3 regions of the Clostridium sp. AN503 genome follow, and region 3 is predicted to be linked to each of the others. Evidence: predicted binding sites of a transcription regulator. Region 3 holds the regulator's gene; each other region holds the start of a gene.
What was found. Region 3 encodes Rex, which represses fermentation and respiration genes when NADH is low (regulators of the CRP and FNR family bind a similar motif). Its sites were predicted from a motif close to ATTGTTAANNNNTTAACAAT; they were not measured.
Positions count from the first base shown of each region.

Region 1: AB1I67_RS06915 (flavocytochrome c) is a predicted target of Rex. The motif match lies at 6,276-6,295, and genes of this name have one in related genera.
Region 2: AB1I67_RS21455 ((2Fe-2S) ferredoxin domain-containing protein) is a predicted target of Rex. The motif match lies at 3,658-3,677, and genes of this name have one in related genera.

Region 1 is NZ_JBFDTP010000001.1:1,518,253-1,528,857, reverse strand. Features, by position in the region: gene AB1I67_RS06945 (M56 family metallopeptidase) at 1-891, opposite strand, end outside; gene AB1I67_RS06940 (BlaI/MecI/CopY family transcriptional regulator) at 884-1,276, opposite strand; gene AB1I67_RS06935 (DUF3810 domain-containing protein) at 1,550-2,587, opposite strand; gene AB1I67_RS06930 (Rpn family recombination-promoting nuclease/putative transposase) at 2,631-3,530, opposite strand; gene AB1I67_RS06925 (response regulator) at 3,819-4,487, opposite strand; gene AB1I67_RS06920 (sensor histidine kinase) at 4,489-6,075, opposite strand; gene AB1I67_RS06915 (flavocytochrome c) at 6,356-8,209, shown strand; gene AB1I67_RS06910 (FAD-binding protein) at 8,458-9,432, opposite strand; gene AB1I67_RS06905 (FAD-dependent oxidoreductase) at 9,395-10,315, opposite strand; gene atpC (ATP synthase F1 subunit epsilon) at 10,543-10,605, opposite strand, start outside.
Region 2 is NZ_JBFDTP010000002.1:3,041,098-3,051,702, forward strand. Features, by position in the region: gene AB1I67_RS21440 (4Fe-4S dicluster domain-containing protein) at 1-355, opposite strand, end outside; gene AB1I67_RS21445 (SpoIIE family protein phosphatase) at 448-1,629, opposite strand; gene AB1I67_RS21450 ([Fe-Fe] hydrogenase large subunit C-terminal domain-containing protein) at 1,630-3,360, opposite strand; gene AB1I67_RS21455 ((2Fe-2S) ferredoxin domain-containing protein) at 3,362-3,601, opposite strand; gene AB1I67_RS21460 (ABC transporter substrate-binding protein) at 3,905-5,056, shown strand; gene AB1I67_RS21465 (ABC transporter permease subunit) at 5,150-5,914, shown strand; gene AB1I67_RS21470 (ATP-binding cassette domain-containing protein) at 5,947-6,591, shown strand; gene AB1I67_RS21475 (DUF554 domain-containing protein) at 6,636-7,355, opposite strand; tRNA gene AB1I67_RS21480 (tRNA-Pro) at 7,534-7,607, shown strand; tRNA gene AB1I67_RS21485 (tRNA-Glu) at 7,612-7,683, shown strand; gene AB1I67_RS21490 (DegV family protein) at 7,722-8,591, opposite strand; gene AB1I67_RS21495 (hypothetical protein) at 8,557-9,267, opposite strand; gene AB1I67_RS21500 (radical SAM protein) at 9,264-10,605, opposite strand, start outside.
Region 3 is NZ_JBFDTP010000002.1:1,333,884-1,344,488, reverse strand. Features, by position in the region: gene alr (alanine racemase) at 1-149, opposite strand, end outside; gene AB1I67_RS13465 (NAD(P)H-hydrate dehydratase) at 159-1,688, opposite strand; gene AB1I67_RS13460 (redox-sensing transcriptional repressor Rex) at 1,817-2,518, opposite strand; gene abc-f (ribosomal protection-like ABC-F family protein) at 2,764-4,710, shown strand; gene AB1I67_RS13450 (hypothetical protein) at 4,744-5,748, opposite strand; RNA gene rnpB (RNase P RNA component class A) at 5,877-6,225, opposite strand; gene AB1I67_RS13440 (nucleoside kinase) at 6,513-8,168, opposite strand; gene AB1I67_RS13435 (Nif3-like dinuclear metal center hexameric protein) at 8,208-9,008, opposite strand; gene AB1I67_RS13430 (class I SAM-dependent methyltransferase) at 8,974-9,687, opposite strand; gene rpoD (RNA polymerase sigma factor RpoD) at 9,749-10,605, opposite strand, start outside.

The sequences.
Region 1 (10,605 bases), on a different contig from region 3:
CCTGACAGTTGCTTTTCCGGCTGCCATCGTAGTGGCGATCGAAAACAGCCCCTGCCCCTGGTCCCGCGCTGCGATCAGATCCACCAAAGTCTTCCCATAAGCAAAACGCTCCGCTTCCCCCAGCAGACCGACCGCAGCCTCGTCGCAGGATATTTCACAATCCCGGCGCGACAGCACAGCCGCCAGCCACACAAACGGATTCAGCCAGTAGAAGCACAAAAGTCCGCAGCGAACCATCCCCCACAGCTTGTCCGAATGCAGCACATGCCCCATTTCATGTGCAAGAGCGTGCCTCGTCTTTTCCTCGTCTTCCGCAATAAATGCCGGAAGATAAATGGCTTCTTCATGTCTGTTGCCGACAAAACAGGGCGAAAACAATCCCTCCGCCACATAAACCGGCCGGTTAACAAATACAGGTATTTTCCCCTGGTAGGGTTTTCTCACACTCCGCAGCTTCTTCTGGAACCGCAGGTTAACCCAAAACATATATCCGAAAAGGATCATACTGCCCAAGACCCAGATCACCATGATCCAAAGCTGCCAGTCAATACCCGCCGCTTTCTGTATGGCATTTGCCGCAAAGTCTCCAGATAATTCTTCTGGCCCAAACTGATACACACGCCCGGATACCACATTGTCCGCCAATGGTTCCAGTACGGTTCCCGCTATCACCTGCCCGCGCACAGCCTCTGCCGCATTCATCACGCTGAACCGGCTCTTCCACGCTGCGAAAAGCATCTGAAGAGGGTAAATCCACGGCACTGTCAATCTGATCGCCACCAGTCCCCACATGCCATATCTTAGATGAGGACTGATCCGTCCCCGCAGCAAGAAAGAGAGCAGGCTGACCGCCACAATCAGTACTGAAGAGGATATCATAATCTCAATCATCCGCTCCCTCCTCTGCTTTTTTCAGGATTTCATACAGTTCTTCGATATCTTTCCTTGACAGTGACTTTGAGGATGCCATCGCATCCACCATAAGGCTTAAGCTTCCTTCATAAACACGTTCCAGGAACCCTCTCGTCTCCTGCAGGACGGCGTCCTCCCGCAATATGGCAGGATAAAACAGCTTTGCCCTTTCCCCATTTTCATGCCGTACTGCACGTTTGGCCTCCAGCCGGTTTAACATGGTGATGACCGTGTTCTTGCTCCAGCCGGTGTCTTCCTCCATCCGATGAGTCAGCTCCATGATCGTACATGGATTCCGCTCCCACAGGATGTTCATCAGCTTCCACTCGCTGTCTGACAATCTGACTTTGACTTTATTTCCCATGGTTTCCATCCTCCTTCTGTGATCTGCTGTACCACAGGCAGTTCATTATATAGACGTGATTTTAGTTCTACAAGTGTCTACCTCTTTCTAGTTTTAGATTATCAGATTGGTAGACATATGTCAACCCATATAATCTAAGGATGTCTGCATCAATTCTTCTCATTGGTTCATTTAGCAAATTCGCGGGCTATACGTTTCCTGTGAATCAAAAAAGCTTTGCTGCAGCTGCCTTTTATGTGCCGCCGTAACAAAGCTTTTTAAACTTATGTAAACCTAGTGTCCCATTTTCCTGTACGCCAGCATCAGATCCACCATCCGTCCATAGCTGCGGACTCCGTCAGCCTGGTCGTTCATCTTCAGGTAAGTATCATTCCACTGGTTCGCAGCTTCCGCAACGCGCCCCTCATAACGGTTCCAGAAAGCATTATTGGCCTGTAGATCCGTCTCTGCCCGGGCATCTAACTTCCCACGGAGTTCGCGGTAAGCTTCCGGGTCCACTCCGGCCAGCGCATTCCCCGCATAAACCCAGCCAGTCAGATAACCGCTGTAGCGGAACGCCTGGTCATCCGAAGCAATACATGCCAGATAACCGATAAAGTTTGCTTCATCCTCCCGCATAAATCCCTTCAAATGAGAAAGTTCATGACAGATTGTATGCGGAATATTATAGTCCGGCATATCTCCATTAAAATTCGCTTCAATCGTAAACGGCACATAGATACCACAAAGCTGCTGTACCGACAGGATATAAGAGCACGCCACCTCCTTTGGCTGCGGATAAAAACCTGACAGACACGGAAATTCCTCTGCGGCCTGTGCCATGGCTGCCAGCCCCGCCTGTTTCCATTCCCTTCGGTTCTCCCTGTAATGGGCCTCCGTCACATTCTCATTCACTTTTTCAACAAGAAATGTACAGAGCTCCGTCAGTTCCTCCTTTGTATAAGCGCCCGCCTCAATCCCCGCATAGTCTGAAAATGCAGCCGCATAATAATTGACCCCGCAGTTTGCAGTATAGAGAAAAAGCAGGCAGCCCACCAAAAGCACGGTCCGGCTGGCAAGCTTCTTCGGCTGCCGGATATTCCTGGCAAAATACACAACCGTCCCCACAATCAATGCATATAGGAATATTTCCACCACTGAGAATGGAAAAATCCCATAAAAACGCCCTATTGTCCCCACCAGCGCCGGATAGATATGATGCGCGTACCAGGTCGCAAATCCGTTAACCTGGCGGGCGCAAAGCTGAAGTGCCAGCGCCGCAGCCAGCAGCACGCCTCCGGCTGCGGCAAACTGTCTGTCTCTGTTTACCATAGCAAGCTGACTTCCTTTCCTACCAGCGCAGACTAATCACCGCTTAATCTTTCCAGTATTTCACAAAATATGCCTCCGCAGCATCTTCCTCCAAAGAAAACTTTGTCATTACCTTCGATAAGGTGTCATTGCGCGTAAGCCCCAACTCTCCACAGGTTTCTATCAATGCCCTGATCCCCTGCTCCAGAGCTTCAGCCTTGCCCTCCTCGCGGCCTTCTGCACGACCTTCCTCGCGGCCTTCTGCTCTGGCTTCTGCCTTCCAGTATGCTTTCTCTTCCCATTCCTGCATATATCTCACTCCAATCTCCTCGCTGGACTTAATTCTGCAGACCTGCTCATGAAGTTCTCTCACACGTTCGCTCTTACATTGGACAGCAACCTCCGCTGTCGTCTTTTCAAAATATTGCAAAAGCTCAACAAGCTCTTCTCCCACATCTTCCGGGTTGGTCCCCCTTGTGTTCAAAAAAATCCGGCGCGCCCCGTCATCTAAAGAAAGCTGTCTTGATTCATCACATCTCATCTGGAACGTGTAGCAATACTTTCCTTCCCCAAAGAGGTCGAACGGTGCAATGGTGATCAGAGTTGCCTCCGGCATACAATTAAAATCGATCTCACCTGGGGGCAGCAGCGAACTGTCGATCAGCGCCTGGTAAAACCTGCTTCTCCGGCGCAGATTGCCCGTATTCCTTTTTTGAACTTCCGTGTTATAAAAGCCTGCCTCGTCCATGGTAATCACATCCAAACGGATGGACCGGAGCCATGGCGCCGTGCGCAGTTCCTTTTCTGTCTGTGCCTGATCCAGAAGCTTGATATCCTTCTGCAGGATCATCTGAAGGATAAGCTGCATGATCCCTCTATCCTCCATCGCACAGGCAAATAAAAAGCGGTCCAACAGAGTTAATTCTGACAATGGTTTCATAATCGGTGCATTTGTATTATCCATACATGTTCTCCTTTTTATTATATATAACTTTTGAATCTACCGCAAGAATATTATCTCTTTCGTTACGCATTTACATCGAGACAATCATAAAACACCACCGCCCATCATTTCTCTTTTATCCGCATTCGGAAAACGGGAAGAATTATCCCCTGTGACTTTCGCTGCAAGAATTGCTGCGAGAATCGTATACCCAGATTATCACAAACATATTGGACTGTCAATATGCAAAACACTTGAGTTTTCGCAGCCAAAAATCATCTTCTGCGAAAGCTCAAGTGTTCTGTACCACTATGCTTTTTTAATATATACATAGGTAGGACGCCCTACGGAACCGTATCTGGTCTGCTTAAGCAGTTCCCCCATGCTGACCAGATAATCCAGATAGAAGCGCAGCGTGACAAGGGACAGGGACAGTGTATCCGCCATCCCGTGCAAGTCAAGCTGTTCTCCTTCTGCATCCTGCACAGCATCTTTGATCCTCTCCAGGGTTATGGCATGGATCCCTTTGGGAAGCGCCGAGTCTGCCGACACTTTAAACAAGGCATCCAATTGTTCCTGGCTTACGTCACTGCCCTTCTGGAACAGGGCGTACCGCTGCCGGTATTTTTCCAGCGCAAGCCGGATCCGGTCAAAGGTAAACGGTTTGATCAGATAATCCACCGCCCCCAATTGCAGGCCGCGCTGGATCATCTTTTTCTCCTTTGCCGCCGTCACAAAGATCACATCCACATCATGGCTGCATCTGCGCAGCTCCTCCAACGCCTCGATCCCGGTCATCTTTGGCATATAGATATCCAAAATGATCAGATTGATCGTGTGATCTTTCTCCAGATAAGCGATCGCCTCCTTACCGTTTTGCACAATACCCGCCACCTGAAAATGAGGGACCCGCCGGATATAATCACTGTTTATCTGCGCTACCATCGGGTCGTCCTCAACAATCAATACACGTATCATCTCACCTGTTCTCCTTTTTAAGTGTCACGTAAAAGCGGCTTCCGACACCCGGTTTCGTCTCCACCGAGATCTGCCCCTGGTATTTATCCACCTGCTCCTTCACAAGATAGAGACCATATCCACGGCTGCCCTGCTTGGTCGTATAGCCTTTTTCAAAGATCCTGGACGGATCCGCTATCCCCTGTCCGCTGTCCCGGACCCAGATCACCAGCGCATCCTGCTCATCATTGATGTACAGCTCCAGCTCCTTTTCTTCCTTCCCGCACTGCTCCAAATGCTCCGCCCCGTTGTCGATCAGATTGCCCACGATCACCACAAGAGAGTTCACATCAAAGTCATATTCATTGGTGAAATAAGTGTCCTCGTTTAAAATCCATTTTATCTTCAGTTCATGGCATCTCTGGCTTTTGCCGATGCACAGAGCAGAAAGGGTTGGATCCAGGATGTGATTGAGCACCGTGCTGACCGTCGCCTGCAGCTCCTCATTGGTCTCACCAATGTAGGACTTTGCCCGGTCCAGCTGTCTGGTCTCGATCAGCCCCAGGATCACATGCAGCTTGTTCTTGAACTCGTGGGTGGTGGCCCGCAGGGAGTCAACGATCTTGTTCACCCCTGTGATCTCCTCCGCCAGCTTGTTCATCTCCGTCTGATCCCGGAAGGAGGAAACGCCGCCTATGATCTGTCCGCCGGAATCGGCGATCGGAATATTGTTCGATATAACGATCCGGTCCCCCAACGCATACTGGACATCCAGCTGGGCCTCCCCTGTCTGCACCACCTCCGGCAGCCTGGACAGCGGAAAAATCTCCTGCACCGCTTCCCCTCTGCAGGCATCATTCAAACGGAGATACTGCTTTGCGGCTTCATTGATCAACGTGATCTTACTGTCCTTGTCAATGGCGATAACCCCCTCGTGAATGGTTGCCAGGATCCCCTGATTCTCCAGATACAGCCGGGAAATATCCTCCGGTTCATAGGAAAGCAGGCTCTTTTTAATATAATAGGACAGAAAAACAGCTCCGCCGATGCCCACCGCGCTTCCAAGCAGGATAAATCCCACCATCATAAATGTGATCGTGCGCCGCGCTTCCGCGATCGAGTCCAGAAGCGTCCCCGCCATGACAAAACCCAGGATCTCCCCGTCATCCGATATGACCGGCGTGAATGCCCGCAGGGAATCGCCCAAAGTTCCCGGGCCTATGGAGACATAGGTTTCCCCCTTGTAGATTGCCCGGTCATGATCCTCCGCGGAAAACAATTTCCCGATCCGGTCATTTTTTGTATGGCCGTAGCGCACTCCGTCCTTGTCCGCCACTACCATGATATCGATCTGCTCCAACGCTTCCTGGGTATCCTGGACGAACTTCTGGATAGAACCGTCCTGACGTTTCTCGATCAATCCCTCAATGATGATCGGCGATTTGGCCGTGATCACCACGGCATTCAGCGTATTCTGCCGGATATGGTCCATCATCCGCTCTATGTACCAGTTGCCCGAGATCCAGGTGGACACCACCACCGCGGCGATGATAAGCGCCACCACCATAAGGGATATCTTTTGGGCAAGCTTTAATTTCCATCGTTTCATACAGACACTTCCTTTTCCGGCCCACGTCGGCCCATGTCATCTGAATAGACTTGCCATCATCCGAATAATCATATCACCAGTATACAACAGCCTCCCCCGTCTTGTCGACATACAATTTAGGGCTGTCGGAGTGGCATCTTTATCATTTCAGGGTGCCGGACGGGAGGGATGTTCCGGACAGGAAACTGGGAAGGCTTTGAATTGACAAAAAAATAACCATAAAGTATAATAAAATCATTCTCATCAGAGAAAATCGAAGTAAGATTCAGGGAGGGAATTTATGAAGAAAACAACCAGGAAACTGGTATCTGCAGTTCTTGTGTCCGCGATGGTGCTGTCATTGGCAGCCTGCGGAAGCAGCACGACAGATACGACGACCGCGGCAGAAACCACTGCAGCAGAGACAGCGGCAAAAGCAGGTATGTTTACCCCGGGAACCTATGAGGCAGCAGCAAAGGGATTTGGCGGAGATATTAACGTAAAGGTGACGGTAACTGCAGATGAGATCACTGCGGTGGAGATTGTCGGCGATTCCGAGACAGCAGGCTTGGGAAGTGTTGCAGTGGAGGAGCTGGGAGCCAAGATTGTGGCAGCACAGACGCCGAATGTGGATGCCATCACAGGCGCTACAGTATCCAGCGATGCTGTTATTGCAGCAGTAACCGAGGCTTTGACAGCGGCAGGCGCAGATATTAGCGTGCTGGATGCGAACAGAAAGGATACGGGAGCCGCGGCAGCAAAGACAGATGAAACGCTGGAGTGCGATATTGTTATCATCGGCGCAGGCGGCGCAGGTATGACGGCGGCCATCAACGCGACCCAGGAGGGCAAAAAGGTTATCCTTCTGGAGAAGATGCCGTATGCAGGCGGCAACACCACGAAGGCGACCGGCGGTATGAATGCGGCTGAGACTCACTATCAGGCAGAGCAGGGGATTGAGGATTCTGTAGAACAGTTCGTTGAGGATACGATGAAGGGCGGCAAGCAGGTCAACAATATTGATTTGGTTACCGAGATGGCAGATCAGTCTGCGGCAAGTATCGACTGGCTGGATTCCATCGGAGCTCCCCTTCCTAAGGTAGGCTTCTCCGGCGGTGCAACCAATGCACGAATCCATGCCCCGGAAGATGGTTCCGGCGTTGGAGAATATCTGGTTAATGCGTTTACCAAGAAGATGGACGAGCTTGGGATCAACGTTATGTACAACACCAAAGCTACTGAGATTATCATGGAAGACGGCAAGGCAGCCGGTGTAAAGGCAGAGGGTGAAACTGCAAATTATACGATTCAGGCAGAGGCTGTTATCCTGGCGACCGGAGGTTTCGGCGCCAATGAGGATATGTATACCCAGTACCGTCCTGACCTCAAGGGAACTGTTACGACAAACGCACCGGGAGCAACCGGCGACGGTATTGTGATGGCAGAGGCAGTTGGCGCGGATCTGGTTGATATCGAGCAGATTCAGCTTCATCCGACCGTGGAGCAGACAACCAGCATTATGATTACCGAGAGTGTGCGCGGAAACGGCGCGATTCTGGTCAACAGCGAGGGCAGGCGTTTCATCAATGAGATGGAGACTCGTGATGTGGTATCTGCGGCAGAGCTTGAGCAGGAAGGCCAGTACGCATACATTATCTTTGACCAGAAGCTGCGCGATGGCTTGAAGGCAATTGAGAAGTATGTCACGGCAGAGATTACCGTGGAGGCGGATACGATTGAGGAGCTGGCAGAAAAGATTGAGCTCGACCCGGCGACCTTAAAGGAGACTCTGGATAACTGGAACGCAATGGTTGCAGCGAAGGATGATACCGAGTTTGGCAGAAATACCGCTATGGACAATGATCTGACCACGGCTCCGTACTATGCCATCAAGATTGCACCAGGCATCCATCATACGATGGGCGGTGTGAAGATTGATACCTCTGCAGAGGTTATCGACAAAGAAGGCAACGTGATTCCGGGCTTATTCGCAGCAGGCGAGGTGACGGGCGGAATCCACGGTGCGAACAGAATCGGCGGCAACGCAGTATGCGATATCGTTGTATTCGGCAAGATTGCCAGCGACAGTGCAGTGAAATACTGCAATGGCGAGACAATAGAGGAAGTGGAAGAAGAGACTGAGGCAGCAGCATAGGAAGGTTTCTTACAAAAGAAGGTTATAGGGCGTCCCGCTTTTTGGCGGGGCGCTTTTTTTCATTATACAGGAAACTTCGTTCCCTATACAATAAAAGGCTCCACTTGGGATGCGCACTCTGCGCGAAAGAAGATGAAGGGGCTATCTATTTACCGACAGCCCCTTCATCTTCTTTTTACCGCCCTAACCTGTTTTATATTGCTGCAGCAGGTTTTATCGCTGCAATCACTACGCTTTATTTTGCGTCTCTATTTAGCTGCTTTTAAAGCTTCCTCAACCGCTGTAAGCACTGCTTTACTGGAAACCGTAGCTCCCGCTATGGCATCCACCTCCACGCCCTGGGTCTTGATGATCTGCGGAATCAGATCCCGCTCTACGCCGCCGAAGATAGCCGGGGTCTCTACCTGCTCCAGGATGTTGACTGCGGCAATATTGCCGTTCTTTACTTCCACTGCAAGCTTGATATCGCCGTTATTTCCGGTTGCCGTGGCCTCGTAGGTCCCGTCCTTGTAATTGCCTGCCGCTGTCGGAGCCGCAGCCTCCTCAGCCTCAGGCAGCACTGCCTCAAGGCTTCCCTGGGCCAGAGCATATTTTGCGGCCTCAACGCCCGCCTGATTGCCAAATACCATGATATCCGCCACCGCGTTGCCGCCCAAACGGTTCGCGCCGTGCACGCCTCCGGTCACCTCGCCTGCCGCGAACAGCCCCGGGATCACATTGCCGTCGGTGCCGATCACCTGCGTCTGTGTATCGATCTTGATTCCGCCCATGGTGTAGTGAACTGCCGGAGAGACCTTCACCGCATAGTAAGGCGCCTTGGAAAGATCCTCATCCATACCGGTATCACGGCCATATAGATCATCCTTCTTCTGGGCCACTGCCTTATTCCAGGTATCGATCGTCTCTGCCAGGACCGCCGCGTCGATCTCCAGTTCGTCGGCCAGGCCTGCTATGTCGGCGCCCTTGACAATGATACCTTTTTCGTAGTTCTCCTGAAGGGCTGCCATGCTGTCCATGACTCTCTGGTCGAATACCAGATATGCGAATTTCTCAGACTGCTCCAAGATCGCTGTAGAAAGCACGTCCCTGGTCTGCATCTCTGAAGTAAAACGCTCGCCGGACTGGTTAACAAAGATCGCCCCTTTACCGCGAACAGACTCAGAAATAACAATCTGGGTATTTACCTCAGACCGTAGGATTGGTCTGGATCTTGTCCATATCAACCGTGTCCGCGCCTACTGCCTCCGCCAGGACAATACCATCACCGGTCGCTCCCGGGTGATTGGTTGTGGAAAAGCCCTTTAAGTCAGGACGGTATTTTACATAGAGATCCTCATTGGCGCCAAAACCGCCGGTTGCAACAACCACGGCATTTGCCTTAAAGGTCAGCTTGCTGCCGTCCGCAGTCTCTGCAGCCACGCCGGTCACTGCATCCCCATCCTTGATCAGCTCCGTGGCTTTAGTGGAATACAGGATACGGATATTCTGCTTCTCAAGATTTTCCATCAGTATGGGTACCAAAACTCCGCCGATCTTGGAGCCGTCCGCCGACCTGTGCATACGCGGATTTGTCGCGCCTGCGCCCTGGGCCACATCACTTAAGTCCATGCCGATGGAAGTGAGCCAGTCAATGGTATCTGAACTGTTTTCCGCCAGGTACTGTACCAGCTCCGGGTTGTTGATCTCTTTTCCGCCGGTCATGGTATCCTTCACCATTGCCTCCACCGTATCCTCAATCCCTTTTTCCTTCTGGAAAACAGTGGCCGCGGCATTCATACCGCCTTCGGACCGGGTCGTATTGCCGCCCGCGTAATTCATCTTCTCCAGAATGATGACGCTGGCCCCTGCTTCTCCTGCCCGCAGGGCTGCCGACATGCCCGCGCCGCCTGCTCCGATGACCACCACATCCGCCTGATATTCGCCCGCTTTAGCCCCACTGGCTTTCTCAGTCTCTTTTTCCTCCGCGGTCGTCTCCGCCGCCGTTGTCTCCGCCGCTTTTGTGGTCTCAGCCGCGGTTGCCGGAGCCGTCTCTGCAGTCTTCGCGGAACACCCTGCCAATACCAGGCTCGCCGCCATGACCGCCGCCGTAATCTTTCTTAATCTCATACCTCTCCTCCTCTTGTCTGCAAATTTCACAAATGTTAATCTTGTAACAATGTGTCCATATTGTACCATATAGGAGGAGTTTCATAAATCTTTCCCAATTTAATAAAAGGTTTTCTAAATAAATAAAATGATACCAGGTTTATTTTCCACAACAAAACCGGGAAAGCAGCCACATTCGCCGCCTCCCCGGTTTTCATCTCATATCTGCATATCTGCGATTCTCTCTGTCAGCCTTTCAGCTCCAAACGCACCAGCGCACGTTTTAACGCCATTTCCGCCCGCAGCACATC
Region 2 (10,605 bases), 1.7 Mb from region 3:
TGGTGATCGCATCGAAATGACAGGAATTCTGGCACGCTTTGCCCATACATTTGCGGCAGTTGTCAGTCACCACATAGGAAGCGATGGGACACTCCTCGCAGGCCGCGCTGATGACGTGCACCACATTGCGGGAATCCTTGCCGGACGGGCACTGGCCTTCTGCAAGACGCACCCTCTGACGGATGATCTCCCGCTCCTTGTAGATACAGCAGCGGAACTGGGCCTGGGGACCGGGGATGATCTTATATGGGATCTCCTCCTTGTCCTTATCCAGATCGCCGTCCCATGCCATCTTCGCTACCTCATATAAAACATCGTGCTTGATGCGTAAGATTGTTGCGTCATTTGTTATCATGATCTTTCATCCTCCTCATTTTCCCGTGTATTAATGTAACTGTTCAGGACGCCATCTTCTTGACCAAAAAATCCGTCCTGAACTGTTACAGATCAATAATAGGTGACCGTCACCGGTTTCCCCATCTCTTCTACCACATGCTTTAACTGCTCTACCAGATTCTGACGGATACCCAGGTCAAAGGGCAGCCCCGGATTCTGGTAGGCGCTGTTGATCGCTTTTCCCACATACAGATGCAGCTCGGTGCAGTCCTCGATCAGCATCTTTGCCACCATGGACGCGCCGTTGGGCTTGTCAAGCTCCAGGAAGAACTCCTCCGAAACGGTCTCATTCTTCACGTAGCGTTTCAATAGCTGGATCACCCGGTTTAGGGTGAGCACGCCTTCTGTCACCAGCTCGATCCCCTTCATATAGGCGATCGGCGGGATATCCGGATCCACATAATCCATGGATACGTCCAAAGGCCGTTTCAGCACCCGGGATACGATGGTGGCGCTGGTACCGCCGCACACGATGCGCTTGGTGGTCTCATCCCCGCCCATGAAATCCCGCACCATCTTCTCATCATCTGCCTGATCCCGGGCCGGGCCCGTCATCAGGTGCACCGGCTTGGCGTTGATAATGCGCATACAGGCCACCGTGGTGTCATCTCCCGGACGGTACTGGTACAGTTCGTCGCAGGCGTGGCAGATCGCCGTCGCCAGACGCATGGCTGAGATGGTCAGGGCATACTGCTTCACCGCATACTGTGCTATGTCCTCCCACAGCCAGCCAAAGTTTAAGAGCTGCCCCACGCCGGCATGGATCGTGCCGTCGCTCATCAGGATCAGGGCGTCCCCTTTTTGTACCTTGAAACGGTATTCATTGATCTTCTTGCCTTCCACCTCCCGGATGTTCTGGGGGATGGGCATCAGCTTCCCGCCGCGGATAAAAATGCAGCTCGGATTGTCGAACTCCACCAGATAGGCTTCCCCATTGTGAAAGACCTGAAGGATGCTGAAGGTCGCATAGGCCACCTGCCGCACCTGGCAGATCGGCAGGGTCTGCACGATCGTCTCCACGCACTCCTCCAGAGTGGCGCCGTTTAAGAACATGGTCCCCAGGATCTTGGAAGTCAGGGTTGCCAGGATATTGGCCTTTACACCGCTTCCCATGCCGTCCGCAAGGATCATGATGTTGGAGTCCCTGGTCTGCAGGATCTCTACCTTGTCGCCGCAGAGGACCTCCGAAAATTTATTCAGGCTCTTGTAAGCAACGTCTACGGTAACTCCCATCTATCTACCTCCGTTATCGCTGCCGTCCTCAAGCAGTGTCCGGCATAAGGTGGTCAGGGTAGTCTTGGTCTCCGCCGTCGTCTCTCCCAAAAGGCCCGCGATCTCCTGAGCAACCATCATCTGCTTGTGGATGACCTTCTGCGCCAGGTCGATGGTATCCAGCTTCTTCTCATAGTCCACCCGCGCCTGTTCTTCTTCCTTCGTAATATCGATGAAGGTGGCGAGCACTACATTTTCTTTCTCTATGTATACAATGTTCTGAAGGGTGTCCAGGTTTAGATCCGGATAGCTCACCTTCTTACCGTGAATGTTCTGATGAGTGTCGAATACCCACTGGAAATCCACCGGATCGATGAACTCATATAAGTACATCTGAAGTGCCTCCGCCCGGGTCTTGCCAAAATACTTCTCGCCCACGGCCGAGTACTCCATGATCTTCATGTTCTCATCCACGATCAGCACCACGTTGGGCGAGGTCTCCATCACCAGATTGGCGAAGGACTCGGACTTCTCGTACATGAACGGGATACACATGTTGAGCTCCGCCTTCTTCTGGAAAACGGCGATCGCCTTCTCCCGGCAGGTCGGATAGCCGCAGGCGCCGCAGTTTAGCTCGTCGTCCGGACGCAGCTTGCCTGTCATGGCCAGGATCTGCTGGACCTGGCTCTCTGTGGGGACAGGGTCCTTCGGGGAACGGTCCAGGAATATCTTTTTTAAGGATATGGCCTCTAAAACCGGGCCAGTCTCGGTCTTCGGGACCGGGTCCCTCTGGATCGTCTCTTCCATATCCAGCTTCACCTTGAACCGGGATATGGTCTCGTCGTTGACGGTCGGCCCCTTGATGCAGCCGCCGGAGCACATATTCATCTCAATAAAGCAGCCGGTGATCTCACCCCGTATCATGCTGCGGCACAGATCCATACAGTTCTTCTCTCCGTGCACGTAGAACTTGCGGTAATGATCCACCTGTTTCTCCGTGGCAAGGACGGAATTCACCACGCCGTTGGTCACAGGGTAGAGGCGGTTCACCCGCGGGTCCATGTGGACAAACGGCATATCCTCGCAGTCCTCTATGACGATGTCCTCCTCCTGAAGCCAGAGGTTGATGTCGTTGAAGTTAAGGACTGCGTCTATGTAGCCTTCGTGGCGCACATCCTGCGCCTCCCTTTTCTTGGCAATGCAGGGGCCAAGGAATACTACCTTCACATCGCCCATCTGCTTTTTGATCATCATCCCGTGGGCTACCATCGGCGACACCACCGGGGCCAGCCACGGGATCAGCTGGGGATAGTATTTTTCGATCAGGTCGTTGACGCTGGGACAGCAGGTGGTGATGATATTCTCCATCTGGCCTGCCTCCAATAACTGCGCATACTCTTCCGTCACCAGGGCCGCGCCTTCTGAGGTCTCACGCACATCGGCGAAGCCAAGACGCATAAGGGCCGCGCGCACCTGGCCGATGGTATGGTATTTTAACAAGCCCATGTAGGACGGGGCTATGGATACCACCACCTTTTCGCCGCGGGCCAGCATCCCTTTTACCAGGCCCAGATCGCTGATGAGAGTCTTGGCTGACTGGGGACAGATCTGCAGGCAGCGGCCGCACAGGATACAGTTGTCCGGCATGATCTCCGCCCGTCCGTCCTTTACCATGATGGCCTTGACTTCACAGTTGCGCACGCATTTGTAGCAGTGCCGGCACTTGGTTGCCTTAAAGTCAATTATCGCCATATTACAGCCTCCCGAGGATTTCCTTCTCAAAGAATTCTTTGGTGTCTTCCGGTTTCAGGGAATGCAGGGTCCCGTCTACGGTCACGCAGACCCCGTTGACACAGTTGCCGGTGCAGAATGCGCCGTTTAAGTCAACCTTGTCTGATACGCCGTTCGCTTTTACCAGCTCCTGCATCTGCTGGATGATCTCTCTTGAACCCTTTAAATGACATGCGCTTCCGATACAGATAGTTACTCTCATGACTTATCCCTCCAATAAATACGTTATTCTCGCCATAGTTAGATTTATTATCTCATATTGACATATTATTATCAATTAGTTTTTTGTCAAAAAGCGTGTTTTTTATGGTGTACATCATTCTTTTCCGATGTTATAATGTTCTTGTTCGTGCTTACCCAAAAGCCCCGCCGCACTCCGGTGGGTCCTGATGGAGAAGACAGAATGAATACGATAACGATTCAGGGCAAGGCTGTCCTGAAGAAAGTAACTCCTGATTCTCATCTGGATGAAGATTGTACACGGACAGAAAGAGAGGATAAGATTATGAAAAAAGCATTACCGATCTTGATGGCATTATCCATGGCTGCAGCCCTTGGCGGCTGTTCCGGCAACAAACCGGCTGAGGCCACAACGGCGGCAGGGACTACTGCTGACACAGCTGCAAAGACAGCTGAAACTACGGCTGCTAACACAGCTGAGGCCACAACGGCAAATGAGAGCGCCGATTCCAGCAAGCCCGCAGGCGCGGAGTCCGAAAGCAAGGCAGCTTCCGCACAGGCCGAACTTCCAAAAGCGCCGGATGTTACCGTCCGCACAGGCTCCCTGAAGGGACCGACCTCCATGGGACTGGTACAGCTGATGGACAAGCAGGAAAAGGGAGAAGCCCTCTGCGATTATGAATTCACCATGGTAACTGCGGCGGACGAGCTGCTGGGCAAGGTGGTAAACGGTGATCTGGATATCGCTCTGGTGCCTGCCAATGTTGCCAGCGTACTCTATAACAAGACCGAGGGCGGGATCTCCGTCATCGATATCAATACCCTGGGCGTGCTGGATATCGTAGCATCTGACGATTCTATCAAGTCCATTGCCGATTTAAAAGGCAAGACCCTCTATCTGACTGGGAAAGGTACTACGCCCGACTATGTGATCCGCTACCTGCTCACCGAGAACGGACTCAGCGATTCCGATGTGACCCTGGAGTATAAGTCCGAAGCCGCAGAGGTCGCCGCTGTCTTAAAGGACCAGGCGGACGCGATCGGCCTGCTCCCGCAGCCGTTTGTCACTGCCGCCTGCGCGCAGAACGAGAACTTAAAGATCGTGCTGGATTTAACAAAAGAATGGCAGGCTGTGCAGGGCAATGGCGGCAGCCAGTTAGTCACCGGCGTGACAATCGTGCGCAACGCATTTCTTGAAGAATACCCGGATGCAGTCACTCTGTTCCTTGCAGAGCACAAGGAATCCGCCGCATTTGCCAACGAAAACCCGGACGAGGCCTCTGAGCTGATCGCTGCCGCCGGCATCATTGAAAAAGCCCCGATCGCAAAAAAAGCGCTTCCCTACTGCAATATCACCTGTATAACCGGAGAAGAGATGAAGACGGCGCTGAGCGGCTATCTCAAGGTACTGTCCGACCAGGACCCCAAGTCTGTAGGCGGCAAGCTGCCTGAGGACGGATTCTACTTTATCCCATAAGTACCACAAAAACTGCCGCTGCCGGACACAGCAGCCAGCTCTATAGAAACATGTATACAAACAGGCAAACTACTGAAAGAATAAGGAGCAGCCATGAAACACCGGATACCCGTACGCAGATTTTTAATCGTCCTCTTCTGGATTGGAGTCTGGCAGAGTGCCAGCCTTACAGTCAGAAACGACATCCTTCTTGCGGGTCCGGCAGACGTGGTCCGCTCCTTTCTTGTACTGCTGCCCACCGGGGATTTCTGGAAGGCGGTCGGATGGTCTTTCGGAAAGATCATGTTTGGCTTCATCACCGCATTTTTATCGGGGCTGCTGGCCGGGAGCCTGGCATTCCGGTTCCGGTTCCTGGATGAACTGCTGGCTCCGGTCATTTCCCTGGTCAAATCCATCCCCGTGGCCTCATTTGTCATCCTGGCCCTTATCTGGATCGGTTCCAGGAACCTTTCCGTATTTATCTCTTTCCTGGTTGTTTTTCCGATGATCTATGTGAGCACAGTCTCCGGGCTGCAGAGCACGGACCCGTTGCTCCTGGAGATGGCAGATATATTTTCTGTCGGACTGCTGCAGCGCATCCGGTTTATCTATCTGCCTGCTCTGATGCCTTATCTGACCAGCAGCTGCCGGGTCGCCCTGGGCATGAGCTGGAAATCCGGCATCGCCGCCGAAGTCATCGGCGTCCCCGCCCATACGATCGGTGAAAATCTTTACATGGCGAAGATCTATCTGGCTACCGCTGACCTGTTCGCCTGGACGATCGTTATCATCCTGGTCAGCTCGCTGTTTGAGAAGCTGCTTCTTCTGGGACTGGGACAGATTGAAAAGCTCAACAGAAGCATGGGGAAGTATTTTTGAGAACTGTAAACGGAGTATTTTAGGAGAACTGTATGGAACCTTTCCGACTGGTCACAGACCATCTGTCCAAAACCTACGGGGATCTGGACATTTTCAAAGATTTGAACTTTACCCTGGAATCCGGGCAGACCTACTGCCTGATGGGTCCTTCCGGCTGCGGCAAGACAACCCTGTTCCGGGTCCTGTTGGGACTGGAGCCTGCAAGCGGGGGAAGTTTCCGGCTTGTATCCCACGATGGAGACAGCTTTTATCCGAAGTTAAATATCAAAGGAATCAGACAGCACCGCACCGGTCTGCCTCTAGTGGCGGTATTTCAGGAAAACCGTCTCTGTGACAGCTTCTCGCCTTTGGACAATGTACTGCTGGGCGTCAGAAATACCATGGACCGGGAAGCTGTCTACCGGGAACTGTGCCTTCTTCTGCCGGAAGAAGCCATACTCCGCCCTGCTGCCACCTTGAGCGGCGGCATGAAACGCCGCGTAGCGATTCTGCGGGCACTCCTCGCCCCATCCTGTGGAATCCTCATGGATGAGCCGTTCACCGGGCTTGACGAGGATACCAAGAGCACGGTGATCGCTTATATAAAAGAAAAAACCGCCGGCAAACTCCTGATGGTGTCTACCCATCAGGAAGAAGATATACCGGCATTAAACGGAAAACTGCTGCGCCTGTTCTAGCATGCTGTCTGTATGTGCGATAAAGGAAGCGCTGCTGCGGCAGGTCAGACCGGCAGCAGCGCCCACAAAACCGCCACCACAATGCAGGGGAGCATATTGGCAACCTTCACTTTCTTTCCCCAGATCAGATTAAGCCCCACACAGAATATCAGAATAGAACCGGTTAAAGACAGATTGGACAAAGCCTGCTCTGTCATAAACGGCTCAATGACTGTAGAGAGCGCCGTGATCCCACCCTGAAAAAGAGCGACCGGAATGGCTGAAAACATACAGCCCTTCCCTAAAGAAGCTGTCATCACCATGATGATCAGCAGATCCAGCACCGTCTTTGCAGCCAGAATGGAACTGTCGCCATAGATACCGTCCTGGATTGCGCCCACCACCGCCATGGCTCCGATACACACGGTCAGGGATGCCGTGACAAAGGCATCCACAAAAGCCCCGTCCCCACTGTTGCTTGTCTTGATCTTCAGCCATTCTCCGAACTGTTCCATCTTCAGTTCTATGTTCATCCACTCGCCGATCAGCGCTCCCACCGCATAACTCCCGATCAGCATCATGGTCCCTTCCGTGGTCAGTTTCCCCTGGCTGATCTTCAGCATCTCCTGCATAGTACCGCCGATGCCAAGAAACATGACACAGACCCCACAAGCCATCATTAACGTATCCTGATACCGTTTTTTCAGAGCCTTGCCAAACAAAAGGCCTCCCAGCCCTCCTGCCAGAATACCGCCCACATTGATCAACGTTCCCATTCCCGCCATTTCTCTCTCCCCTGACAGACTGCGGAGAACCGCAGCTGTACTTTCCAGTCCTTATTCCAACCATTCTAATGATGCCCGGGAGGATTGTCAATCCTCCCTTTTAAAATTTTTTTACATTTTTTTTCAAATTTCTCTTGCTTTTTTTCAAAAAGAATGCTAATATACAGTAGTTCGCTTTCGAGGCGTGGCTCAGTTTGGTAGAGCGCTGCGTTCGGGACGCAGAGGTCGCAAGTTCGAATCTTGTCGCCTCGATTTCGGCCTCATGGTCAAGCGGTCAAGACGACGCCCTCTCACGGCGTAAACCCGGGTTCGATTCCCGGTGAGGTCATAATAAAAGCTGTTGCAGACATCTGCACAGCTTTTATTTTACTGTTTTTTCAAAAATACCACTCCCACCGCATCCGGCCCAATGTGAGCGCCGATCGTTGGGTTGATCTCTGAAACGATGATCTCCTCCACACCTTTCAGTTTTTCCCGCAGGAGCCGCTCCCGCAGCTCGCCCGCCAGCGCCTCACACCCTGAATGGACGATTCCCACTTCCGGGTACCCGCCCTGCTTTTCCTTTAAAAGCTCCATCATAAAAGTGACCGCCCGCTTCAAAGTGCGCACCTTATTCCTTGCCACGATCTGCCCGGCCTCATTGACTGTCAGGACCGGCTTGATATCAAGGACCGTCCCGAGGCAGGCGCTCACACCTCCAAGCCTGCCGCCCCAGACCAAGTATTTTAGGTCATTGACCGCAAACCAGAGATTCACAAGGGGGATCTCCTGCTCCACCGCCTGGACGATCTCCTCAAAAGAACCTCCCTCCAGACACCGCTTTGCTGCACGGCAGGCCAGGATCCCCTGTCCAAAGGAGGCGTTTCGGGTGTCGATCACCTGGATCCGGCTCTCCGGGTATTCCTCCCGGAGCTGGTCCGCCACCATGGAGACCGTGTTATAGCTGCCGCTGAGCGCAGAAGAAAACATGATACAGATAAGCTCTTCCCCGGCTGCCAGCCGCGGTTCTAAGAGTTCTCTGACCCGCTGCGGGTTGCAGCCCATGGAAAAGGCGCGCTCCCCTCCTGACATCCGTGCAAAAAACTCGGAGGCGCTTAATCTCCGTTCATCACCGTACACCATTTCATCCATATCAAATCTGTAATACTGGGGCAGGATGACGATCCCGTATTCATCCGCCAGACATCCCGGAATATCCCCATTAATATCCGCTGCGATTGTGATCTTCTTTTCCATCGTTTTTCCCGCTGCCTTTCCCGGCCTTAAAGACCATACGATATAAAAGTGTCAGAAGGATTCTGGCATTTAATATGGATTTCTGCCAGAAACCGATCTCACGTTCCCTGTGGTTTTTATCCGCGCTGTCAGCCGGCATCATCCCGTCAAAATACTCATATCCGGCAAGAAGCCTCATAAGCTCCTCCGGCAGATATTTATAACTGGGCCTGGTAAGCTGCACAGCGCCGGTCATCTCTATTATCCTTCCCACAAAAGACATACAATTTTCCGTTTTATAGATAGAAAACCCGTGAAATACCGTCATGGTCACCATACTGAAGATATTAAACATATATTCCGGGTCGTGTTCATAGTCCTGGATCAGCTCTTTGATCCGATCCAGAGCGCCCTGGCTGACCGGTATCCGGTAGATCCTTGTCCGGTAAAAGTTCTGCCCCGGCTGCACATAATCCCCCCGCCGCTCCCATACGATCCCCGCATCTAAGGGCGTATTGGTGCTTCTCCTGGAAAAGCTCACAAAGTCCTCCAGCTTCTCGTCCAATGAAATGGAAATGTGAGTATAGTCGCAGCCGGAAATACGGCGGCTGATCTTGGCGATCGTGGTCATAGTAGCCATAAAACAGATATAGATACTGGTTTCCTGCCGTCTGTCCGCTATTTTTTGCTCTGTCATCGGCTCCCCTTTCCCCTGACCATATTTTTAAGAAAGGACAGGATGTATGACTTATAGTCTACCATATCATACACGCCTTGTCTCCTGGCCAGCAAAAACAATCGGATCAGCAGCACATAGTAATAAAAATAATATTTCCTCACGGACAATTTCTCCGGCCTGCACACCAGATGCATATAGTCCCAGTGTCCCGGGTCCTCCGTGATCAGCTTATCCGCATAGTCGCTGTAGATCTCCGTTCCCGGCACCGGCGTGAAGATGGAGATAGCCACATTTTTCACGCCCTGCGCGGCGATCCAGGTATACAGCCGGTCAAAATCCCTCTTTTCGAAATCCAGGTCCACGATGAACATGCCGAATATCTTGATCCCCAGCTCATTGGTAAATCGCACGCACTCCGCATTCCAGGAAATCTTTGTCCGCTTGTTGTACTGCTTTAAGTAGGTATCCTCCACGGCCTCCAGGCCCACGACCAGGTACACCAGGCCGATCGCGGCAAAGTCGCGGATCAGGTCACGGTTCTTCAAGATAAAGTCCACCCGCCCCATACAGACGTACTTTTTATGGATGCCCCTTTCTCTGACCAGGTCGATAAAACGGCGGATCCGCCTCGCATCCAGCAGAAAATCATCATCAATGATATAGATCCCTTCACTGTCTATGGAGGCGATCTCCTCCACCACATCTTCAATATCCCGCGCCGTATACGTGCCGCAGTTGAGCACGTTCCGGTAGCAGAACTTGCAGCGAAAGGCACAGGAGTAAGCGGTCCTCACCTGGGCGCAGTGAGGGAGCTCAAAATAATTGTAGTGATCCGGATGCGCGTAATAATAGCTGCGGTCCGGCCAGGGCAGACGGCGGATATCAAAGGGCTGTGCCGGGCTGCATTGCCACTGTCCGTTTTCCCTGTGACAAAGGCCTGGAATCTCGCCCAGATCCTTCCCCTCTATGATCCCTGGGATCTGGAGAACATCAAAGGTGGTCAGGATGAAATCCGTCTCAGGCATATAAAACCGCTCCTGGTTCTTCTGCACATGAAGCCCGCCCACGATCGTGACAACCTGCGGGTTCAGTCTTTTTGCCAGACGGATATACTCTTTCATAAACGCTTCCTGCTTGATCCTGCCGCAGATGTAGAACACATCCGGCCGGTACTGCCGCAGTTTTTCCTCCAGGGTTATCTCCTCCCTGGGCACGTCGAATATCTCCGGAAAATAGCCCGCCTGCTTTAAGACCGCGCTGATATACTCCAGCTCCAACGGCTCATTTTCCAAAATCCCGTTAAAATTATATTTGTTCCGGGATACTTCCGGATGGACCAGCAATATTTTTTTATCC
Region 3 (10,605 bases):
TGCCCGTAACCATCCGTTTTCACCACGCCGATCATCCCCGTATCCGGTGAGATATTCTTTTTCATGGACTCCATATTATAAACGACTGCATCCAGGTCTATGGGTGCATAGACTCTTGTATAGGTCTTCATGTCATTCTCCCTTTTCATGTATCCTTCCTAACAGTGTAAGCAGTCCGCGATATTGTGTGCAAGCAGGCCGTTCTCACCGTATTCTGCTGCTGCGGCTTCTCCTGCAAGCCCGTGGAGATAAACGCCGAAGGCCGCTGCCTCCGCACACTCCATCCCTCTCGCCAACAGCCCGGCGACCGTGCCTGAAAGTACATCCCCGGAACCAGCCTTCGCCATGGCGCTGCAGCCGCTGGGATTTAAATACACATTGCCGTCCTTATCGGCGGTCACCGTGGCCGCATCCTTCATCACACAGACCACACCGTACCTGCCGCTGTACTCCCTTGCCGCCCGCACCGGGTCCGCCTTCAGCTCCTCCACCGGACAGGCGCACAGCCGCGCCATCTCTCCCATGTGAGGGGTGATAATGATATTTTCCGTAAAATACCGGGTCAGATAAGGATGGGCCGCAACTGTATTCAGTCCGTCCGCATCCAGCACGATCGGCACATAGGCGTGGGAAAGCACAGCCTCCACCAGGTATTCCACATAAGCTTCCTGGCCCAGGCCCGGCCCCAGGACAATGGCATCCGCCCAGTCGCACTGGCTTTCCAGGACCGTCCGGAAGCTCTCCCCATCTTCTGCATCGCTGTAAGGTGTGATCGCTTCCGGATCGCAGGTCTCTACGATCGCCTCGGGAAGCTGGGCCTGGAGGACTGCCCGGTTCTCCGGGACCGTCAGGATCTTCACCAGCCCTGCTCCCGCCCGGTAGGCGGCAAGCGCGCTTAAATAAGCGGCACCGCTCATGCCCACAGAACCTGCTATGACAAGCAGCTTTCCGAACGTTCCCTTATTGCCGTCTGCCTGGCGCGCCGGAATCCGGCTCCGGTCCGACGGCTCCAGTATCATCCCGTCCCAGCCTGCGCAGGTTAAGCTCACCTGGGAAAATCCGATATCGGCCACCTCTGCCGCCCCCGCATAGCTCCTGCCGGGATACAGCATCAGGCCTGTCTTTAAATATCCAAAAGTCACGGTAATATCTGCCGGCAGTGCAGCGCCCATAACGGCACCGGTATCTGCATGGATGCCGGATGGGATATCTACTGCCACCACCTTTGCTTCCCCCGACCTGCGTTTTTCAGCAAGCATCTTAAGAAGCTCTCGGTATTCACCCTCGATCTCCCTGCCCAATCCGATCCCGAACAAAGCGTCCACGATCACGTCACAGCTTCCCGGGACAAAATCACTGTACTCCACCATCGGAACATCCAGGTTTTCCGCAATCTGCTGCTGGACCCTGTGCTCGTGTGAGGCATGCTCTAAGCTGCCTGCTAAAAGAACCGTCACATCGTATCCTCTGCATTTAAGAATACGCGCTGCCGCAATACCGTCAGCGCCGTTGTTGCCGGTTCCGCAGACAGACAGAACGCGGGCAGAGGACGGGGAAAGGATACGCTCTGCTGCATCGGCCACCGCCAGCGCTGCGCGCTCCATCAGAACCAGGGACGGGATTTTGATCCGGTCTATGGTATCCTTGTCAATCTGCTTCATCTGGCTGCCGGTTACTGCGTATTTCATGATCTCGAAACCTCCTTTGAAGTGGAAGCGGGGATATTTTCCGCCCTATAAAAATATTCATAAAAATTTTCCTTTGTGAACAAACTCACACGGAGAATTTTTATGAATATTTTTGCATGCCCAATATATCAGGATCTTGTACTGTCTTTTTCCTGCCTGGCAGGTTTCATCTCTGTCTGCTCCTTCTCTTCATCGATCCGGTCCTGCATGCTGCACACGCGGTAAGACAGGCGCATCAGGCTCTCTGACAGGTGTACGTTCTCCACCACCACATCGTCCGGTACCGTTAAGTCCACATGGGCGAAATTCCAGATCGCTTTGATGCCTGCGTCAACCAGACGGTCGGCAATCTCGGGAGCTTTGGTCTTGGGGATCGTCAGCGCCGCCATCTGCACATCGTTGTCCCTTATAAACTGCTCCAGATCATCCACACCACGGATCTCTATGCCGCGCACCACCAGGCCGATCAGTCTGGGATTGATATCAAACATTCCCTTGATGATAAATCCCCGCTTCTCAAAATTGGCATAATTGGCGATAGCCTGGCCCAGGTTCCCGGCCCCGATGATGATCAGGTTGTGCTGCCGGTCGATCCCCAGTATCTTCCCGATCTCCGTATAAAGATATTTGACATTATAGCCATATCCCTGCTGGCCAAAGCCGCCGAAATTATTTAAATCCTGCCGGATCTGCGATGCCGTCACTCTCATCCTGACGCTCAGCTCGTTGGACGAGATCCGCTCCACCCCCGATTCCAGCAATTCCCCCAGATAACGGTAATATCTCGGAAGCCGTGTTATGACCGCCTTAGATATCTCTCTACCTTCCATGATATTCACCTCTCATTCAATCAACTTCCTTTTATTATACCTTTTCGTCAATTTTATGTCAAATATGTTTTCATACATTTCCGGCAGGTTTGTAAATTTATACAAGGAAAGGAGCTTAAGTTTCCGCTGCAAAATGCAAAAACTCAAGGGAAAAGAAATGTTGAAAAAAAGTGCAGGCTATATTATACTAGCTTGAGATATAATAGTTGTACTTAAACATACTGCAGGAAACGGAGTGATATCCTATGATATTATCGTGCAATCACATAAACAAGGCATTCGGCACAGACCAGATCCTGTCCGATGTGTCCTTCCATATAGAAGACCAGGAAAAGGCCGCCATCGTCGGTATCAACGGCGCCGGCAAATCTACCCTGCTGAAGATCATCGTCGGCGAACTTGCTGCTGACCAGGGCGAAGTGGTCCTGTCCAAAGGAAAAACCCTGGGTTATCTGGCACAGCACCAGGATCTTGACAGCTCCCGCAGCATCTACGAGGAGCTTAAGGAAGTAAAACGCCCCATCATCGAGATGGAGCAGCAGATCCGCAGCCTGGAACTGAAGATGAAGGATGCGCAGGGAGAAGAGCTGGAACAGATGCTTTCCGCCTACAGCCGCTTAAACCACACCTTCGAGCTGGAAAACGGCTACGCCTGGCAGAGTGAGATCACCGGCGTTTTAAAGGGTCTGGGCTTTTGCGAGGACGAATTTGACAAAAAGGTCACTACTCTGTCGGGAGGCCAGAAGACCCGCGTATCCTTAGGCCGGCTCCTGCTCTCCCGCCCGGATGTGATCCTTCTCGACGAGCCGACCAACCATCTGGATATGGAATCCATCGCATGGCTTGAGACCTATCTCTTAAACTACAACGGGGCTGTCGTGATCGTCGCCCATGACCGGTATTTCTTAAACCGCGTGGTCACAAAGATCGTGGAGCTGGAACAGGGCCGCAGCGCCGTCTACCAGGGCAACTACACCGCCTACAGCGAGAAAAAAGCCATGGTCCGCGCCGCCCAGATGAAAGCCTATTTAAACCAGCAGCAGGAGATCAGGCATCAGGAGGAAGTGATCACCAAGCTCAAATCCTTCAACCGGGAAAAGTCCATTAAACGCGCGGAGAGCCGGGAAAAGATGCTTGCCAAGATCGAGGTCCTTGAAAAGCCCGTGGAAGTCAATGATGAGATGCATATCGCTTTGGAGCCCAATATCACCAGCGGCAACGACGTGCTGACCATCCGGGATTTAAGCAAGGCCTTTGGCAGCCAGAAGCTGTTTGACCACATCGATATGGATGTGAAACGAGGCGAGCGGGTTGCCATCATCGGCAACAATGGTACCGGGAAGACCACCATTTTAAAGCTGATCAACGGGATGCTGCCCGCCGATACCGGGACCATCACCCTCGGTTCCAAGGTCCATGTCGGTTACTACGACCAGGAGCACCATGTGCTCCACATGGAAAAGACTGTGTTTGAGGAGGTCCAGGACGCCTACCCTAACCTGACCAACACCCAGGTGCGCAATATCCTTGCCGCATTTTTATTTACGGGCGACGATGTGTTTAAGCGAATCTCCGATTTAAGCGGCGGGGAGCGGGGACGTGTTTCCCTCGCAAAGCTGATGCTCTCGGAGGCGAACTTCTTGATCCTGGACGAGCCGACCAACCATTTAGATATTACCTCCAAGGAGATCTTGGAGGATGCGCTGCAGAATTATACCGGCACAGTTCTGTACGTGTCCCATGACCGGTATTTCATCAATCAGACTGCCACCCGGATCCTGGAGCTGACTGGTCGGACGCTGCTTAATTATATCGGGAATTACGACTATTACTTAGAGAAAAAAGAACTGATGACAAGCCTCTACGTGACCCCGGCTGCTGATTCCGGCGACTCTGTTATGGCTTCCGGAGTTTCTTCCTCCAGCAATGGAGAAGCCGTATCTGAAGTCAAGCAGGACTGGAAAGCCCAGAAGGAGGAGCAGGCGCGCATCCGCAAACGCCAGAACGATCTAAAGAAAACAGAGGACGAGATCCACCGCCTTGAAACCCGCGATGCAGAGATTGACGGGCTTTTAACCCTGGAGGAGATCTACACGGATGTGGATAAGCTTTTAGAACTTAACAATGAAAAAGAGTCCATCCAGACAAAGCTGGAAGAACTCTATGAACAGTGGGAGGAGCTGGCGGAATAACTGCCGGCTCTTCTTTTCTATGACTCTTTTGATCTATTCTGCCGCTTCTGTACTTTCCTCCGGCCTTTTCACACCAGGCCCGTAGCCTTCTTCCGCCGCGATCCTGGCCGCCCGCTCCGCAGCCTCCTTCCGCTCCGCTTCCCGTTTTGCTTTCAGCCTGGCCCTGGTCTCCTCGTCGTCCTTCATGTGCAGGATCTCCTCAAGCACCTCGCAGGCTCTGGGAGCATTGCGCAGCATATCCTCCTTCGTCTCCCCATCCAGATACGCCGCAAACAGCTTTCCGAAGTAGAACTGGCTGTCATTGGAATAGTAATCCGGTATCTCCAGCAGGCTGTGCAGCGCATTGTAATCATTCCACAGTTCCTGCATCCGCACATCCCCCTCCTGATAGCAGCCCGCGGCATATCCCACGTACTCGCCGAACGCCTGCAGGATAGAATCTGCGTCCGTAAACTTCGCCTTTTTGTAATGGGTGTCCACGCTGTGATAAACGTAATAGACCCCCATATCTGTACTGGGCGCCGCAAAATATTTCTTTTTCTTGTAAAACATGAACTGCCAGCCGTCCTTTACAAACTGGGCAATCCAGGACCTGGGCACCTCGTAGAGATAATCCGTGATCAGGTCCTTATCCTCTGATGTGGGATTTTCCGAACCGATCACACGGATGTCATGCGATTCATCCGGCTGTCCATCCGCATCGTAGTATTTCAGTCCGATATACTGGTTCCACGTCATATGCCCGTTTGCATAAAAATGGTACGTCACCCCGTCGATGCCCCGGCTCCCGCCATCTGCCATCCAGCCGGACGGGTCAAACCAGTACCATTCGCCCTCATATTTGAGCCAGCCCGTATGCGGAGTCTGATCCTCGTCATAATAATACCAATGGTGGTCCCTGTCGCTGTAATGCCAGTTGGCTCCCCCGCTGCCCGGCGCCGACATGGCAAATGCCTGTCCTGCCCCCGGTATCACCGGCAATGCCGGCACTGCCATCACCGCTGCCAGGACAAGCGGAAATATCCTGTATTTTTTCACGGGCACTCAATCCTTCCTGCCTGCATATCTCTATATGTATGTCCCTGTCTTCTCTGTCCCTGCCTGTATCAACAGGCCTTTATATGGAAAAACAGCCCTCCGCCAAAGCGGAGAGCCCTCATAATCATGTTGTGAGCAAGACGGTAAGCCGGGTTATGTCGTTGGATGGTCATCTATCTAGGCCAGATGTCGCCACCTGGCTCAAGCAACCTACCCGAAAGCAGACGGGCCGCCTTATGCTTTCTGTTCGGTTTTGCTTCGGATGGGGTTTACATGTGCCCCGCCTGTTACCAGACGGGCGGTAGTCTCTTACACTGCCCTTCCACCCTTACCGGCCTGAGACCGGCGGTATATTTCTGTTGCACTGTCCCTGGAGTCGCCTCCGCCAGACGTTATCTGGCACCCTGCCCTGTGAAGCCCGGACTTTCCTCTCCCGCCGCCTTTCGGCCATGCGGCAGCGACCATCTGTCTTACTCAAGCTTTTTTATTTTACCATTGTTTTTGGGGGGTGTCAATGTTTACGTTTTTGGATAGGGAAGGGCTGGGCTGGAGGAATGCTTACGGAGGGCGCTCTCGCTCGGTGAAGCGCATAACGGTACGTAAGGCGCTTGAAATACAGCGCCTAAGTACCGATGGGCTTCAACGCCTCCGTAAGCATTCCTCCAGCCCAGCCCTTCCTCGCCAACGTGTTCTCTGCCGCTGCAAAAAAATGGTAGTGGCGGCGGTATTGGCGCTGGCTTGACGGTACTGACGTTGACATTATTTTAGACTTTGAAACAGCTTCCGCCGATGAACTCACGTAAAACGGAGTTTTTGGGGATGTCCTCGCTGCTGACGCCCAGGAAATAATCCATGAATTTCAGCAGGCGTTTGGCCTCTATATACTCGGCGCTGTCACGGGGGACGCCAAAGAGGATTGGTTCGGCGTACTGTTTAAGCACTGCCAGCTCATAGACCAGTGCAGAGTTGAACATGACGTCGGCTTCTTCCTGGTAGGGGAAGATGTTTTCCTCCTCGCCTCTGCGCACGGACGGCCACATACGGATCGTGTCCTGGGCGGAGGCGCCGCGGGTCCTGGAATCGCGGACCAGACGGCGGATCAGGCGGCCGTCGGTGGTGGGAATGCGGTTGTGCTCGTCGATGTTTAACTGAGTCAGCGCACTGATATAGATCTTGAACTTGCTCTCCTTGGGAAGGCTGTAGGACAGCCTTTCATTCAGGCAGTGGATGCCTTCGATGACCAGGATATCTTCACGACCCAGGGTCAGGAAATCCCCACGGTATTCCCGTTCTCCGGTGACAAAATTGTAGGTGGGCATTTCAACCGTCTTTCCTGCAAGCAGATCCGTCATGTTTTCATTGAACAGCTTTACGTCCAGGCATTCCAGTACCTCATAGTTGTAGTTGCCGTGCTCGTCTCTCGGACTGTCCACACGGTTCACAAAGTAATTGTCCACCGCGATCGGATGGGGCACCAGCCCCTTGGCCCTAAGCTGGATGGACAGCCGGTGGGAAAAGGTGGTCTTCCCGGAGGACGACGGACCGGCGATCATCACGATCTTTTTCTCGGTCATGGATGCGATCATCTCCGCGATATCGCCCATCTTCTTTTCCATCAGGGCTTCCTGGATCAGGATCAGCTCGTTCATCCTGCCGTGGCTGATCTGGTCATTGAGGGCGCCTACGTTGGGGATCTGGAGCGTCCGCCCCCAGCTCTCCGCCTCCTTAAGCACCGTATAAAGCTTTTCCCTGGGCTGAAACTCCGGTACATGGGACGGATCCGCTTCCTTGGGAAGCATCAGCATCATGCCGTCATGATACAGGAGCAGATCGTAGTATTTGATATAGCCGGTATTCTGCACCATGTAGCCGTAATAGTAGTCCTCAAAGCCGCCGATGCTGTAGATGTTCACCCTGGAGACCCGACGGTATTTGAACAGCCGCTCCTTGTCGTACATCCGGTGCTTGTGGAACAGCTCCACCGCCTCGTCCGTGTTCACATTGCGCTTCATGATCGGAATGCAGGCTTCCACGTAGGAGTTCATCTGCGCCTTGATCCGGTCCACCAGATCCTGGTTCAGCGTAAACTCGCCCACCGGCTCCACAAACAGACCGTTCCCAATGGAGAAATCCACGGAGACCTTGGTCAGATTCTCCGCTCCGATCACCTCATAAAACGCTTTCAGCATCACCAGGATCGCACTGCGCTTGTAGGTCTGCATCCCCGGTTTGTCCTTAGCCGTGAGGAAATGCACCTGCGTCCCCTCTTTCACCTTCTTGTGCAGCTCCTGAAGCTTGCCGTTCACCGTTGCAAGCAGGATGTCATAGGGAAACTTCTCCTGGAACTCTGACGCCACATCCTTTAAGAGCGTCCCCTCCTCGTATTCCCTGACTTCCCCTTCTACTGTCAAACGAATCATAAATTCCTCCTGTTCTCAGAATTTGAACCTTCCTGCCTATCAGCAGATGACCTTCGCCGGAAATGCCGGAAGCGCCGTCACAATCTCAACCCCGCCCGGCAGCATCTGTTTTAAATAGTCCGCCATAAACGGTATAAAGATATGCTCCAGCCCGTAGTGCCCCGCATCGATCACCGCCATATGGTTTGCAGCCGCATCAATGCCGTCGTGATGTCCGATATCCCCGGTCACAAGCACCTGGGCCTTCTTCTCTATCCCATACCGGATCATGCTGCCGCCCGCGCCGGGAGAGACTGCCACGCGGCTGACCGGGCCGGTCACCTGTTCTGTGCCGTACACCGTCACAAATGGAAGACCGAACAGCTCCTTCACCCTCCGTCCCAAAGCTTCCACGCTCACAGGCTCCTTTAGGCTGCCGATCTTCCCCACTCCGATGGCTGCGCCGTCTGCCTCTCCGGTCACCTCCAGCGGCTCCTCCGGTATCAGGCCCAGCTTTTCAGCCGCCAGATCTGCCATACAGCCCGGCGCGATATCGAAATTCGTGTGCATCGCAAAATAACAGATATCCGCCTGTATTAATTCTACGATGCGCCGGCTGATAAAATTCTGGTCATTTACCTGTTTTAACGGTTTAAAGATCAACGGATGATGGGTAAGGAGCATATCCGCGCCTTCCCGGATGGCCTGTTCCACCACCTCGTCCGTGGCGTCCAGCGCCACCAGGATCTTTTTAATCTCTTTTTCTTCCCTTCCGGCAAGAAAACCGGGATTGTCCCACTCGCAGGCATACGCCCGCGGTGCCAGCTCATCCAGCCGTCCTATCAGTTCCCTGCATTGCATGGCAAGCCTCCTCAATCTCATGTAATTCTTTCTCAAGCTCCAGATAACGGGCCTTTGCGCCCTCCCCGGACTGCCCGGCAAGCTGCGCCAGAATGGCCTGGTACTGCGTCTTCTCCCGATCTAAAAACTCGGAAAGCACGGCGGAACCCTGCCGGATCAGACAGTCCCCGTACCGGTAGCGGTATTCTTCTTCATAGTGCATGGTCCCCGGCTTCACAGCCATCACCGTGTAATATTTGCCGTCCTCCTCAACCATGGTCTCTTCCATAATGGCAAGGCCCAGCTCCTCCAGCCCATGTCGGAACAGGGATAACTCAGACTGGGGAGATAAGATAAAACAGCCGACCGTATCCCGGACATGTTCTCCGTCACGCAGGATACGCAGCATCAGCTCTCCCCCCATGCCGGCTATGACAACCACGTCCGCCTCGCCCGGCTCCAGCCCTAAAAGCCCGTCGGAGAGCCGCGTCTCAATCCGGTCTCCCAGCCCAAACTGGCTGATATGCTCCTCCGCGCGCTTTAACGGCCCTCTGCGCACATCCATGGCGATCGCCCGCTCCGCCTTTAAAAGCTCCAGCAGACGGATCGGCACAAACCCGTGGTCTGTCCCCACATCTGCCACGCAGCCGCATGACGGCACCATGGCAGCGATCGTTTCCAGTCGTCTCGATAACTTCATTCGTATGCTAAACTCCTTACCTTAATCCCTATAATCTAACTGCTCTGCTATGGCCTGCGCCTTAGTCCAGATAATCCTTCAGCTTTCTGCTCCGGCTGGGATGGCGCAGCTTCCGCAGCGCCTTCGCCTCGATCTGCCGGATGCGCTCCCTGGTCACGTGGAATTCTTTTCCGACCTCCTCCAGTGTCCGCGGCCTGCCGTCATCCAGCCCAAACCGCAGCTTCAACACCTTCTGCTCCCTCTCGGTCAGCGTCTCCAGCGTCTCCATCAGCTGTTCATGCAGAAGAGTAAAGGTGGCCTGGTCCGCAGGCACAGCCACATTGTCGTCCTGGATGAAATCTCCCAGATGGCTGTCCTCCTCCTCGCCGATCGGCGTCTCAAGAGACACCGGGTCCTGGGAGATCTTGCGGATCTCACGCACCCGTTCCGGTGGAATGTCCATGCGCGCCGCGATCTCCTCGGTGGTAGGCTCCCGCCCCAGCTCCTGCACAAGCTGCCTGGAGGTCCGGATCAGCCGGTTGATAGTCTCCACCATATGGACCGGGATACGGATCGTCCGCGCCTGGTCAGCGATCGCCCGGGTGATTGCCTGCCGTATCCACCAGGTTGCGTAAGTGGAAAACTTATAGCCCTTGCGGTAATCAAACTTCTCCACCGCCTTGATAAGACCCAAGTTGCCCTCCTGGATCAGGTCTAAGAACTGCATTCCTCTGCCCACATAGCGCTTGGCAATGCTGACCACCAGACGGAGATTTGCCTCCGCCAGCCGCTTCTTGGCCTCCCCATCCCCCAGCTCCATCTTCTTTGCCAGCTCGATCTCATCCTCGGTAGACAAAAGCGGGATCTTGCCGATCTCCTTTAAATACATGCGGACCGGATCTTCCACACCGACGCCCTCAGGCACCGACAGATCGATCT